2 linked regions of the Marinagarivorans cellulosilyticus genome follow. The protein of the gene in region 2 binds, or shares a complex with, the protein of the main gene of each other region. Links are inferred from orthologs where the notes say so. Each region holds a gene or a part of one and is shown on either strand. Other genes may lie near its edges. The genes, in order: uvrA and mfd.

What was found.
Region 1: the proteins of mfd (region 2) and uvrA are in contact, whole or in part, in a crystal structure (PDB 4DFC), measured with the Escherichia coli proteins. The link is inferred for Marinagarivorans cellulosilyticus from one-to-one orthologs.

What each region holds. Positions count from the first base shown.
Region 1 is NZ_AP023086.1:2,005,736-2,012,770, forward strand. Bases 1,194-4,564 are described here. They hold uvrA (excinuclease ABC subunit UvrA), read right to left. Parts: upstream 4,223-4,564; coding sequence 1,394-4,222; downstream 1,194-1,393. Other genes in these bases: MARGE09_RS07875 (hypothetical protein), read left to right, coding at 1,194-1,329; MARGE09_RS07885 (LuxR C-terminal-related transcriptional regulator), read right to left, coding at 4,355-4,564. In the rest of the region: MARGE09_RS07870 (sugar-binding protein), read left to right, coding at 1-852; more of MARGE09_RS07875, read left to right, coding at 1,087-1,193; more of MARGE09_RS07885, read right to left, coding at 4,565-5,119; MARGE09_RS07890 (MFS transporter), read left to right, coding at 5,441-6,784; ssb (single-stranded DNA-binding protein), read left to right, coding at 6,885-7,035. UniProt on the Escherichia coli protein: The UvrABC repair system catalyzes the recognition and processing of DNA lesions. UvrA is an ATPase and a DNA-binding protein. A damage recognition complex composed of 2 UvrA and 2 UvrB subunits scans DNA for abnormalities.
Region 2 is NZ_AP023086.1:652,246-659,956, forward strand. Bases 2,261-6,307 are described here. They hold mfd (transcription-repair coupling factor), read right to left. Parts: upstream 5,929-6,307; coding sequence 2,461-5,928; downstream 2,261-2,460. Other genes in these bases: MARGE09_RS02490 (CsiV family protein), read right to left, coding at 2,261-2,381; MARGE09_RS02500 (DUF1552 domain-containing protein), read right to left, coding at 6,087-6,307. Outside these bases: MARGE09_RS02480 (capsule assembly Wzi family protein), read right to left, coding at 1-632; MARGE09_RS02485 (cold-shock protein), read left to right, coding at 1,078-1,290; more of MARGE09_RS02490, read right to left, coding at 1,359-2,260; more of MARGE09_RS02500, read right to left, coding at 6,308-7,343; MARGE09_RS02505 (DUF1592 domain-containing protein), read right to left, coding at 7,388-7,711. UniProt on the Escherichia coli protein: Couples transcription and DNA repair by recognizing RNA polymerase (RNAP) stalled at DNA lesions. Mediates ATP-dependent release of RNAP and its truncated transcript from the DNA, and recruitment of nucleotide excision repair machinery to the damaged site.

The sequences.
Region 1 (7,035 bases), 1.4 Mb from region 2 along the record:
GCTTTGGCGCAGCTAGAAACCTTAGTCGTTGCCAGTGATGATATTGCATCGTTAAGTATTCAAGGCAATCCTAAATTGTTGAACGTTGATGTGTCGGGCAGTGAAATAGGCTGTAACGCCTTAACGGAAATGCATTTTATAAAGCCTGAGCTGGTGATTGAGCACGATATTTTAGAGTGCGACTTAACGCTGCCTTCTGGTGATAACCACAATGTTGCTAATTATGCTGATGTCGCGCCGGTGATTGATGGCCAAGTGGATGCGGTATGGGATCTTGCCGATTGGGATGCATTAAATGAAGCCTGGGTGGGCTTTGAGAATTTATCCGAACCATCAAGTGCAGAAGATTTTTCTGGGCGCTATAAGGCGTTGTGGGATGAAGACTATTTGTATTTATTGTTTGAAGTAACAGACGATATTAAAAATGTTTCGGGCGCTTATTATCAAAAAGATACTGTCGAGCTATTTATTGATGAAGACCGCAGTGGTGGTTACCACGAATACAATAACAATGCCTTTGCTTACCATATTAGTATCGAAAAAAATGTTGAGGATATCGGTGATGTGGAAGGCCATGTCACGGTAGAGATTGATGAAAACAATGCGCCTTCCTATATTTGGGAGATCCGCGTTGCTATATTTGGCGATTATGGCAACGGTGCGGGAAGCATGGAGCAGGCTCGCCGAAAGCTCTATGCCGGAAAAATTATGGGCTTTACGCCAAGTTATATTGATAACGATGGTAACGGCGGTCGCGAACATTTTATGAGCGCTGTATTTACTGATGACCACAATGATAATCAAGGTTATATCAATGCTGATTCTTTTGGCTCGCTAATGTTGGTTGAATAGAGTATTGGCTTGTATCGCGGGTTGGGTTTAACCCAGTAGCTAAAAGCGGCTCCTTCGGGAGCCGCTTTTTTTGCGGTGAGATATCTTATTTGCAACGAGTTTATGCAGTTTCGCTATGAGCGGCTACACTGAAAATAACGCCGCCCCCATACCGTATGCATCGCATGGTGCGTTGTTTGTGGTAATGCCATAGAGCGCAAATATTATAAAGCGGCGTAGTTGCGAGGTACTCAGATGGATGATCAAGATCAGCGTCACGAAACGGCGCGACCGCCTGAAGGTATGAGTGAAGAAGAACTGGCAAAGCACCCTAGTTGGCGCCGCCACACTAAAAGCTACCAAGCCAAACGTGGTTATGTGCGTGATTTGTGGATATACAGTGGCATGTTGATGATCTTTATGCCGTTGCCGTTACAGGTGTTTTGCTTGGCGGCATTGTCATTTATTTCGCTCAGTATATTGGATGCTGAGGGATAATTTACATAGGGCTATCAGAGCGAAGCACAGGCTTTGTTAGCTGTGCTTCGCCGTGCCTAACTTATTAGGCTTTTAGCATTGGCTTTAAAAAGCGGGCTGTGTGCGAGGCTTTAACACTGCAAATATCCTCTGGAGTGCCGGTAGCAATAATTTGCCCGCCGCCACTGCCGCCTTCTGGCCCTAAATCAACCACCCAGTCGGCGGTTTTTATCACGTCCAAGTTATGCTCAATCACAACGACGGTATTGCCGTGGTCGCGCAAACGGTGCAGCACATTGAGCAGTTGCTGGATGTCGTGAAAATGCAGGCCGGTTGTTGGCTCGTCAAGAATATACAGCGTTTTACCGGTGTCGCGCTTAGATAGTTCTTTGGCAAGTTTAACCCTTTGCGCTTCACCACCAGATAGCGTAGTAGCAGATTGCCCCAAGCAAATATAGCCTAAACCAACATCCATGAGCGTTTGAAGCTTTTTGGAGATGGATGGTACCGCGTCAAAAAAGGGCGCTGCGTCTTCAATGGTCATGCCGAGCACTTCGTGAATATTTTTCCCTTTATATTTCACGCCGAGTGTTTCGCGGTTATAGCGCTGGCCGTGGCATTGATCGCACTGGACGTAAACATCGGGTAAAAAGTGCATTTCTACTTTCACTACGCCGTCGCCTTGGCAAGCTTCACAGCGTCCGCCTTTCACATTAAAGCTAAAGCGGCCAGCTTTGTAGCCGCGCGCGCGCGCTTCTTGGGTGCCGGCAAATAGCTCCCGTACAGGGGTGAATATTCCTGTGTAGGTTGCGGGGTTAGAGCGTGGTGTTCGACCAATGGGGCTTTGGTCTATATCGACGCATTTATCAAAATGATCTAGCCCACGTACCGCTTTGTGCGGTGCGGCTTGCAGTGTGCTGGCATTATTTAATGCGGTGGCAGCGAGAGGGTAAAGTGTGGCATTGATTAGCGTGGATTTCCCAGAGCCAGAAACGCCTGTTACACAAGTCATTAAACCTACGGGGATTTCCACCGTTACGTTTTGTAAGTTGTGCCCGGTGGCGCCTTCAAGCACTAAATATTTATCGTCTTTTACGGGCGTGCGCTGCTTGGGGATGGCGATAGATTTTTTACCCGAAAGGTAGGCGCCAGTCAGCGATGCTTTACTGCGTTTAATTTGTGTGAGCGAGCCTTGCGCGATGATTTCGCCACCGTGTACGCCCGCGCCAGGGCCTACATCTACAATATAATCGGCTTGGCGAATAGCATCTTCATCATGCTCTACCACGATAACGGTGTTACCGAGGTCGCGCAGATGTGTAAGGGTGCCGAGTAGACGATCGTTATCGCGTTGGTGCAAACCAATGGAGGGTTCGTCCAATATATACATAACGCCTACCAAACCGGCACCAATCTGGCTGGCAAGCCGAATGCGTTGAGCTTCTCCGCCAGATAGCGTATCGGCGCTGCGGTTAAGTGTTAAATAATTTAAACCAACATCCACTAAGAATTTAAAACGCTCGCGTAATTCTTTTAAAATTTTATCGGCAATTTTGGCTTTTGCGCCTTTGAATTTTAATTTGCAAAAGTACTCGTGTGCCTCGCCAACGGGCATGCCCGTAATTTGAGGGAGGTCGCGTTTATCGACAAAAACATAGCGGGCCTCTTTGCGCAAACGCGCGCCGGCGCACTCGGGGCATTTTTGTGTCGATAAAAACTTACTAAGTTCTTCGCGCACCGAGTTAGAGTCGGTATCGCGGAAGCGGCGTTCTAAATTGGGTATAACGCCTTCAAAACTGTGGCTGCGTTTGTAAATGTCGCCGCGATCATTAACGTAATTAAAATCAATAACTTCATCGCCAGAACCATACAGCACGGCTTTTTGTTGTTTTTTATTGAGCTTTTCCCACGGAGTTTCTACGTCGAAGCCAAAATGCTCGGCCAGTGACGTGAGCATATGAAAATAATAAAGGTTGCGTTTATCCCAGCTTTTAACGGCGCCATCGGCGAGTGATGATTTTGGGTTAACAACAATACGGTCTTCTGCAAAAAATTGTTTTACCCCTAAACCGTCACAAGTGGGGCAGGCGCCCGCAGGGTTATTAAACGAAAACAGTCTGGGTTCTAATTCAACAATGGAATAATCACAATGTGTGCACGCATGCTTGGCAGAAAATACTTGCTCTGTGCCGTCTTCGTCGGTCATTGGCGCGATAATGGCGATGTTATCGGCAATGCGCAGGGCGGTTTCAAAGCTTTCGGCCAAGCGTTGTTTTAAATCGGCGCGTACTTTAAAGCGGTCGATAACGACTTCAATGGTGTGTTTTTTGCGTTTATCGAGGCTTGGTGCATCGTCTAGGTCGACGACAACACCGTCAATTCGAGCGCGCACAAAACCATCGCGAATTAACCCCTGTAAAATGTGGTGGTGCTCGCCTTTGCGTTCGCGCACAACAGGGGCAAGAAGCATCAACTTGCTGCCCTCGGGCATGGCGATAACTTGGTCTACCATTTGTGAAACGGTTTGTGCGGCAAGTGGCTCGTCGTGCACAGGGCAGCGCGGCTCGCCCACGCGTGCAAATAGCAAGCGTAGGTAATCGTAGATCTCGGTAATCGTCCCCACGGTCGAGCGCGGGTTGTGCGACGTTGACTTTTGCTCGATCGAAATGGCGGGGCTAAGGCCTTCTATGTGGTCAACATCGGGCTTTTCCATCATCGACAAGAATTGACGCGCATAGGTCGATAATGATTCTACATAGCGGCGTTGTCCCTCTGCGTAGAGGGTATCGAAAGCTAAAGAGGATTTGCCCGAGCCCGATAGGCCCGTAATAACGATGAGTTTATCGCGTGGCAATTCGATGTTGATGTTTTTAAGGTTGTGGGTGCGCGCACCCTGCACAATAATTTTATCCACAGTAGTCTACGGCTGCTCTTTAGGTTAAAGGGTTGGAGTATACGGAGTTGCGGGGGTGTTTGTCTTGATGTTGAGCGAATGATCGAGAGGCTCTTTGGCTTGCGAAAAAAAACGGCGCACAAGGCGCCGTTTTTAAATGTTGTCCATGTCGCGGACCCAGTTGTTTGCTTCTAGGCGGTTGCGCACGCCAATTTTTTTGTACACGTTGTACAGGTGGCTTTTAACCGTGTGCTCGCTGACTTCTAGTACCTTGGCGATATCTGAGTTAGTCGCGCCATTTTTAATCAGCTTTAATATTTGGCGCTCTCGTTTTGTTAATTTTATTTCTAGTTTGCGCGAGCTGGGTGCGCGGCGGTTCTTTTGTAAAAAGTGATGAAGTAGGCGGCGCGGTACCCAGTATTCGCCATTAAGCATGCAGTTTAGGCCGCGGGTAAGTTGTTCTTGGTCGGTATCGTCGAAGAACACGCCTACGATACACGGCCAATCAAGCAGCTCTTCGTGTTCGCTTTCACTTTCGGCATTTAACAGTACAACGCGTAGCTCGGTTTTATGGCCTTGAATACTGCGCACTAACGATTGTAGGTCATCAAAGCTTCTGCCTTGGCAATCGACTATTGTCAGGCTGACATGGGAAATACGCTTGGTGTAAGTGGTTTCTATGGCGCAAGGTAGGTTTGTTTGGGTGCTAATAAGGTTGGCGAGCAGACCTGTTTGCAGGCTGTTAACCACCGAAAACAACGTGATACCTTCAACTTCTTCTACCGGCGCTAGGGCTTCTTCTTGTGCCTCGGGCTCGGCTTTAATTTTAGGTTCTGTGGCCGCTGTATTCGGGAGGGAGTCTTGCTCGGGCGGTGATGTTTGCCCGGTTTCATCGACGCTAACTTCTTTGATGGTCACAGTGATTGCCTTGTTTTCTATCGCTCGCGAGTGTACAGGGTTGGCCTTTCTAGGGGACCTTTGATGATTTTCTATACCTAGTACTTTGCGCGGCATTGTAACTGAAACGAAGATGTGTAACTAGACTGTGCGCTTGCTATTGACTGTAATCTAGGGGAATCGGATGTTTTTGTCGTGTTTTCGGGCAATCCCAGCGCTTGTGCTTGTTTGCGGGGTGTGTTGGTTGGCCAAATTGCGCAGTCGCTACTTTAGAGGTGGGGGTTAGGCTGCTAGAATCGCGGCCTTTGTTTATTTAGCCATAACGAATGGCTTGGAGTGGATGTGAGTAACGCTACCCCTGTTTCTGAGATGCGTATTGTAGGTTCGCTGGCGCTGTTGTATGTGTTTCGCATGCTCGGGCTGTTTATGGTTTTCCCTGTAATGATGCTCTATGGCCGCGATTACATCGACCAAACGCCTTTTTTGCTGGGGGCTGCGCTAGGTATTTACGGCTTAACGCAAGCCGTCTTTCAAATCCCGCTGGGCTTGCTTTCAGATATTTGGGGGCGAAAACCGGTTATTTTATTGGGTTTGATTATTTTTGCGTTGGGTAGTGTGGTAGCCGCATTTGCCGATAGCGTATGGGGCTTGATGATTGGCCGCGCGTTGCAGGGAGCCGGCGCTATTGCGAGTGCTGTGCTGGCATTGGTTGGTGATTTAACTAGCGAGCAAAATCGCACCCGTGCGATGGCTGTTATTGGTGCTTCTATTGGGCTTTCTTTTGCGGTGGCGATGTTTGTGGGCCCTATGCTGGCTGCAGCGGGTGGTTTAAGTGCCATTTTTTGGGTGGCGTCGGTGTTGGCGGGCATTGGCATTGTTATTTTATGGCGGGTGGTGCCTAATCCCCCGGCGCATAGTTTGCGCGGTGCAGAGGGCCTAGCTGTACCGGCTTTGTTTGGCAGGGCCTTAAAAAACCGCCACTTATTGCGCTTGAATGTCGCGATTTTCATTTTGCATTTTGTGCTTACGGCAACCTTCGTTGCGGCGCCTTTGGTGCTAGAGGCTGCAGGTAAGGCGAACGATGCCCACTGGCATTACTACCTACCTGTAATGCTATTGGCGTTTATCGCTATGGTGCCTTTTATGTATGTTGCCGAGCGCAAGCGCAAAGTGCGTGGTGTGCTGTTGCTTTCAATTGCGATTTTGATGTTTAGCTTGTTTGGCCTAGCTTTAGGTGGCGGTTTAAGTTGGCAGTGGTTGGTTGGCATATTTTGCTTTTTTACGGCCTTCAATTTACTGGAGGCGACATTACCATCTTGGCTGAGTAAACAAGCGCCCGCTGGTAGCAAGGGTACCGCCATGGGGGTTTATTCTACATGCCAGTTTTTGGGGGCCTCTGCCGGTGGTTTTGTTGGTGGTTATGTAGTGCAGCACTTTGGTGTTACTGAGGTATTTATGCTGGCTGGCGCAAGCTGCTTAATTTGGCTAATTGTTGCTGTATTTATGCAGGCGCCGCCCTATTTAAAATCGCTGTGCGTGCCGCAAAAAAAGCCAATATCAGGTCCAGCCCTTATGACGAAGGTGACGGGCGTGGTAGAGTGCGCATGGGTTGCTGAGCAACAGCTGCTGTACCTTAAAGTGAATGATAGCTTTGAGCAGCAAGCGCTGGATGAATATTTAAAATAATGCGACGTGCATTATTGACGGGTAAAAGAGCTATGGGCCTGCGCGGTACCTAGCTTGAGCTATCAAATTATTGTGTTTATTGAATGAGAGAGGGCGAACAGTGGCCAAAGGTATTAACAAGGTAATCTTGGTGGGCAATTTAGGGCAAGACCCTGAGGTGCGTTACACGCAAGCAGGCGGTGCGATTGCTAATATCAGCATAGCCACAACAGATAGCTGGACCGATAAAGCATCAGGGCAACGACAAGACC
Region 2 (7,711 bases):
TTCAATAATGGTGTTTCGAAGGCATCGCTGCGGTTGCGGCGCAAAAAGAACCCAGGAGCAGGGCGTGCATTCGTGGAAATAATAGTACTGCTGTGCCACCCAGGGCCCCACCACTGATCTACCGCGCCAATGCCGGCAGCCCAATTGCCAAATAATAGTGCCATATAGCTGCCATCGGCCCGCCCGCGTTTACCGTCGCTGGGTTCGTCGACAAAAGTGGCTGTGAGCTTCATCGCAAAATTATTGCCGGTGTAAACAAGGCCTGTTTGTAATTCTTTTTCCTCGCGCGAGCTTGCTTCAAAGCCCTGTAAAATTTCTTGGCTGCTTGCAAGGTGTGAACGAGATTGTGTGTAAGCGCTGGCACTGGCTTTATCAAAAGCGTGCTCTAAATAGCTGAGTGACCATGCTTGCGCCGGTGAAAGCTGCGCTACTTTTATGCGCTCCATTCCTTGCTTTACGCTGGCCCAAGGTAAAGGCCAAGTATTGGATGGAATATTGAGTGCGCCCGAGTCTACTAAAAACTGGATATGGTGCCTGCTGCGGGTATCGCCAGGCTCGATCCATGGGCTTGCAAAAGCGGGGGCGCAAATGCCGACGCTAGCAACAAGGGCTGCTATTACACGGGTTAACACAATCTACATCCTTTAAGCGTTTTAGTGTTTCTCTATATATGTTTGTGTCTACAAAACAGAGCATGCATCTTAGGGGCTTTTATTGGATAGTCAAATAGTCGCAGGGTGTTAAATGGGCGCATAAATGCGTTTGTTTTTGTGGTCATGTTAACTAATGCTGGAGTAAAGACTGAGCAAAAAGAAAACAAACGATTGTTTGCTGTAAATTTGAACAGTTATTTGTCAGCCGTTTCATAATGAATGGTCTGGGTTCACAAATTATGATTTTTATTTGCATTTTGGCATATAAGCCTACAAAAAGTCAGTGTATAGGCTAGACACTCAGATCAAATTCCCCTATTTTTGCCCCATCTTTTGGAGCAATGTACTAAAGCTTTAGGAGACAGAGTTCATTCTTTGTAATGAAGTTTTTGGGATTTAAATAATAAAGTAAGAGGTTCTTATCATGTCAGCTCGCGAATCCGGCACTGTAAAATGGTTTAACAATGCCCGTGGATATGGCTTTATCACCCGTGGCGACGCAACGGATGATATCTTTGTGCACTACCGCAACATCCGCGGTGAAGGCTACCGCTCTCTAGCAGAAGGCCAAGAGGTGGAGTTTGAATTGCTCGAAGGCGATAAGGGGCTGCAAGCGGACGATGTTGCCTGCTTGTAATGCTTTATAAAGCTTCATAAAAAAACCGACTTAGATGTCGGTTTTTTTATGCCTGAAATTTAGCGTATTTAAATAGCGTCGCTATTAGGGGCAAGCTTGGCTGCTTCCTCGAAACTCAGCGGAATTATCTTAATAAGAATGCCTAATCTAGGGTGATCGATGTAGTGTAATTCTTGGCTGCGCATACGGCGAGACTGCTCTAACACAATCACTTCGTTGGCTAAATATTGGCGTTGTTGCCCTACGTCTAAGCGATTATTAAGTCTTAAGGGGTTATTAAAACTGCTAGGGCTAAATACGGTTCCGCTAAATGTTGATGTATTTGTTATAGCGTTCATTGCGCTTTGATTTATGCCATATTCAGCGGGCGCTTGATCTGATTGGATTAATAAATCTTGCTGTTCTTGATGCGGCGTTGACGATGTTGGTGCAAGAGGAATGATTGGCCATTCAGATTCTTGGCCGTAATTGGGGCCGAATTGCGTTAACCATAATTGCGTGTCGACATGAATAAATTTTTGTACGCTTAATCGGATTGTGCCGCCAAGCTCGTGCACGCCATCAAACACTTCTCCTCCGGTTAAGACAACAAAGGGAGCTTTTTCTGTCGCGATTAATGCTTGCTGCCAAGCCTTATGAAATAGCACCCGCATTTGGCTTTTTCGGTCAATGCTGTTGGCCTGTGCATTTAAGCTATACGTTTCTGCTGGGCGTTCTGGAAGGGCTCGTGCGCTGCGCGGCGGTGTCGGTTCGTTGATGTTGATGCTCGTTAAATCATCTTCGACATCAGCTGGCTTTGTATCCATTGATAGTTGCGCAGGCTCGGTATTGTTAATTTCAGCAGTATCCGTGTTATCGCTTGGCAGCGTATTTTCGTACGGCTGAATTAGACGGTAATTGGGCGGATAAGCTAGAGCAAAATCTTTGCGCCAGTATTCGGGGGCGTCGTAGGCTGTTGCCAAACGCTCAAAAACAACCACTTCTATGTGGTAGGGTTGCGGCGGCTCTTCGGCGCTTATGTGTCGGGCGGAAAGTGCAATAAAGCTAAATAATAATGCTGCTGTGATTATTTTATACAAAATGGTATTCATGTTTTATTCTCGCCATCGCACGGTTTGCTAGCTGTAGCCTAAGTGCGATTGTAGGGCCAATTTTCATTGGCTATTTTACTTAGGTTAGGGCATCAAGCATTTTTTGTACGCGCTCTAAGCGTTCGGCTGCTGAGGGCATGTCGTCAATAAACTTTAATTTGTTGGCACCATCGAGTTGGTAGTTTTGCGGTTGCCTTTGAACCATTTGAATAATAGTCATAGGGTCCACATTGGGTTTTTCGTCAAACTCAATTTTTCCGCTAATGCTAGAGGCCTCTATTTTGACGATGCCTAATTTTTGCGCTTGTAATTTAAATGTGGTAATTCTAAATAAATTTTTCACGGCCTCGGGCAATAAACCGAAGCGGTCGATCATTTCAACTTGAAGGTCATCGCTATCACTAGAATTTTGTATGCTGGCAATGCGTTTATAGAGAATCAAGCGATTATTAACATCCGGCAAATAATCGTCGGGAATGAGCGCCGGTATTCGCAAGTTAATTTCGCAGCCACTTTGCTCGGGTTTTTCTATGTCTATTTCTTCGCCGTTTTGTATGGCTTTTACTGCGCGATCAAGCATATCCATATACAAAGAAAAACCAATAGCTTGGATCTGACCACTTTGCTCATCGCCAAGTAGCTCGCCGGCGCCGCGAATTTCCAAATCGTGAGACGCCAATGTGAAGCCCGCGCCTAAATCTTGCGCCTCTTCAATAGCGGCTAAGCGTTTTTGAGCATCGGCGGTGAGTGTTTTGGGTGGCGGCGTTAACAGGTAAGCATAAGCTTGGTGGTGGGATCGGCCAACACGCCCGCGAAGTTGGTGTAGCTGCGCCAAACCAAATTTATCGGCGCGCTCAATAATCATGGTGTTCGCGTTAGGCACATCAATACCTGTTTCGATAATGGTGGTGCACACTAGAACGTTAAAGCGCTTGTGATAGAAGTCGCTCATTACGGCTTCTAGTTCGCGTTCGCGCATTTGGCCGTGGCCGATGTCGACTTTGGCTTCTGGTACTAGCTCGGCAATATCCCGTGCGACCTTCTCGATGGTGCTAACCTCGTTATGAAGTACATACACTTGGCCACCGCGTAAAATTTCACGCAGAATCGCCTCTTTAATAATATTGGGGTCGCTTTGGCGTACAAAGGTTTTTACCGATAAACGTTTTGCCGGTGGCGTAGCAATAATAGATAAGTCGCGAATGCCATTCATGGCCATATTTAAGGTTCGCGGGATTGGCGTTGCTGTCATCGTTAGTATGTCGACTTCAGCGCGCAGCGCTTTAATGGCTTCTTTTTGACGCACGCCAAAGCGGTGCTCTTCATCAATAATTAATAAGCCCAATTTGGGAAAGGACATATCCTTACTGAGTAATTTGTGTGTCCCAATAACAATATCCACTTTGCCATCGGTAATGCGCTTTTGTGTTTCTGTGGTTTGTTTGCCTGTTCTAAAGCGCGACAAAACCTCTACATTAACAGGCCAGTCGGCGAAGCGGTCTTTGAAGTTTTCGTAGTGTTGCTGCGCCAACAATGTCGTCGGCACCAAGATAGCGACTTGTTTGCTGTTTTGCACAGCAATAAAAGCCGCGCGCATAGCAACTTCGGTTTTACCAAAGCCAACATCACCACATACAAGCCTGTCCATTGGCTGTGGGCTTAACATGTCAGAGCGCACGGCGTTAATGGCTTGCTCTTGGTCAGGTGTTTCCTCAAACGGGAAGCTGGCTGCAAATTGCCGCAATGCGTCTTTAGGATTATCAAATTTATGGCCGGCACGGGCTTGGCGCTTGGCGTAAATCACAAGCAGTTCAGCTGCAACGTCGCGGATTTGCTCTGCGGCTTTGCGTTTTGCATTGCGCCATTGATCAGTGCCTAAACGGTGAAGCGGGGCGTGTTCTTCACCGCCGCTGTAACGGCTAATAACGTGTAGGTTGCCTACGGGCACATACAGTTTGGCTTCGTTAGCATATTCTAGTAATAAAAATTCATCGCAACTGCCGTCAATTTCGATGGCTTCTAAACCGCGGTACCGACCAACGCCGTGGTCAATATGTACAACCGGTGCGCCCATTTTTAATTCCGTTAAATTTTTAATAACGGCGTCTTGATCGGTGGCGTTTTTCTTTCGGCGCCGCGCTTGTTTTATGCGTTGGCCAAAAAGGGCTGCCTCAGGAATAACCGCTAGCGAGCGGTCTTCTAAAATAAAACCGCGTTCCCAGTTGCCAATGGTAATAGCGCTTTTACTGGCGTTGTTAAAAAAGGTTGCGATATTGGCAACTTCAATCGGGTTTTGACTAATTGTTTTAAATTGCTCGAGCAAAATTTCGCGGCGGCCATTGGTTTCGGCGCCAAACAATACGCGGCCTTTAAAATCTAATAAAAAACTGTGTAATGCATTGAGGGGTTCTTGCGCGCGATCGTCAATGGAGAGCTGCGGTAGTGGCAATACGCGCAGGTTACTTTGACCAACTTTCGCTTCAAGACGTGCATCAGTTAATGTAACGCGGCTAAAGGGTTTAAGTTGTAGGTATAACTCGTTAACGGGTAAGCAGACTTTCGCTGGTGGTAATACTGGGTTTAGGCGGTCGCCACTGCGGCTGTTGTAGCGATTATTCACGTCGCGCCAGAAATTCTCGATGGCGACATCCAGCTCGCCGGTAATAAAAAGTGTGGAATCTTTGGGCAGATAATCGAGCAGGCTGGCGGTTTCTTCAAAAAATAACGGTAAATAATATTCGACGCCTGCAGGCGATTGGCCATCATTGACCGAGCGATAAACTGGACAGGCTCTATGGTCCACATCAAAGGCATCGTGCCATTGGCTTTTAAAGCGGCTAATGGCGTGTGTGTCCAGTGGGCATTCTTTGGCGGGCAATAATTCGATGCGTTCGACGTGCTCGATAGTGCGCTGGCTTTCTGGATCGAAGGTGCGGAGTGTGTCGACTTCATCATCGAAAAGCTCGATTCTGTAGGCGTCATCACTACCCATTGGGAATATATCGATCAGCGCACCGCGCAGTGCAAATTCACCGTGTTGAAAAACAGAATCCACCTTGTTGTAGCCTGCATCGACCAAGTTGGCTTGCAGCTTTTCCAGTTGTAAGGTATCGCCTTTGGCGACAACCAAGCTATTGCCTAAAATATAGCTCGCCGGTGCAATGCGTTGCATAAGGGTGGCGGCGGTAACAACAATAAGGCAACGCTCGTCCAACGCTAATTGGTAGAGCGTACGCATGCGCGCTGAAATAATATCTTGGTGCGGTGAAAAGGTGTCGTAGGGCAGTGTTTCCCAATCGGAAAAGTGCACTAGCTGCGGCGCATTGGGGACACCCTTTAATAGCTCCTCTAAATCTTGCTCTAGACGATCGGCCTCTGCCATATTCTGCGCGATAACAACGCTGCTACTGGTTAGCTGGCAAGCTAATTCTGCTATGGCCAATACGCCTGCAGTGCCGTTGGCATTGCCCCATTGGATTTTGTCGCCAGGCCGCTGTGGCTTTTGCGGTTTTAGTAAGTGGAGATCGAGGCGCTGAGTACTACTCATGGGGATCACTTATTGGGCTGCTATCAAGAGGGCGCTAGTTTAGCGAATGAATGGTGGTAGGCCAAATGGCACGGTGTTTTATATTTCATGATCGTTTTGTACGGGCAAAAAAAAGCCAAGGCGCAAGGCCTTGGCTTTGGTTGAGCAGTTTTTAGGGCTTACAAATCGCCAGCCAAACCCATGCGAGCAGGTAGGCCGCCCATAAAGTCGACATGGCTGCCACCACCGGTGCGGTAACCAAAGCCACTCATATTGGATGCGGCAATAAATGGTGCACTTGCTAGGCCGTGGTTAGGGTCGCCCATATCGGTTACCTGAACAAATACCGTGGTATCTATTAATGACGAACCATCTGGGCCGGTTTCTTCGGCTAGGCGTTTGATGAAGTAAGCGGGGATTTCACTGAGTAGTGCGACCATATTGGCGGTGTTAGTATCGTTGCCACTATGTGAGTAGTTGTGATGATTAAGCCCCATGTTGGTTAAACCGTAAGGCAAGCCGCGCTCGCCCGCCAACCAACCCGCTTGGTCATCGCTGATCATCACAGTCGCTACGTTTGTTAGCCCGCATTTTAGGGCAGCAACAAGGATGTCGCCGATAGCTTTGCCTTCATCGATGATGTGCGCTGAGGAAGGGTCAAAAATGCTCGGGGTTTTACATTCTTCGCCAAGCTCCATAGGTTGATTGGCGGCATCTAGGCTGCGCTCAATTTCGTTGAGCGAGTCCAAATGTGTTTCAAAACGTTGGTACTCATCAACCCCGAGCTTGCGTTGCAGGTTGTTAAGAGCAAGGCGGTTCATTTCCATTACGCGCTTGTAGGAATCATCGGTATTGGCGGTAGGCGGCGTGCCGCTGAAGATGGTTTTATAAAAGTCTTGAGGCTTGCTTTTAGGGTGCGTAGCTTGCTGGCCTGCTTCCTTACAAAACGAAGGGCCACCGCCCACTTGAACACCGGCCCGAATAATTTTGTAGATTGAGGTGGGGAAGTTCTCGTTCGCGAGCGTAGTATCAAGCGTATTGCTTGTGTGGTCGGCGTAAGCGGCCATTGAGTTGTGCGTATTGCCGTGGCCGCCCTTGCCCATATTCACTTCGCGAAATTCACAAAAGTCGGCAGCGGTTTTACCTTGGTGCGAGCCTTTAGTAATGCTTGCCTCGCCGTAAGGGCGCGTGGCGGTATTCATGTTGCTGGCTGAGCTTGGCATCCAGTGCCCGTTGGGGGCGCCGTTAGGTAGGTACATAAAAACAGCGCGTTTGTTGCTGTCTTGTGCCATTGCATGGCGGCTGGCAAAAATGCCGGCCGCAAAAGGAGATGCCTTTAATAGCGCAGTAGAAACCCCTGCGCGCGTAATCATATCTAAAAAGCGGCGGCGCTCACTATTTTGTGCGCGCTCTTTGCTGTTTTTTACAAATTTCATAATTATTCCTCTTAGTCGGTTGCGCTTCGATGAACTCTAAAGAGTTACCGACGGAAGCGGATTAAATCCAAAGTACCCAAGGTTTTTAGCATGGCTTTGGGGCTTTGGTTAGATTGTTTAAGTGCATCGTTAAGCGTTTGTGATGCGCAAGCATAGTCTTGAATTTCGGCGTCTGTTAGCGCTCGTTCGCCCGTTAACTGGTCGCGCGAGGTAGGCTTGTTTGGACGGCCAACAGCCATGCGGAAGGCTTTTTCTGACAAGCACGCTTGTACTGCATCGGTTTCGGCCAGTGCTTTAGATAACGCTTTAGCGCCGTTGAAGTCCACGGCTGTACCGTTGTCTTTAAAGATTTCTGGGCCAAACAAAAC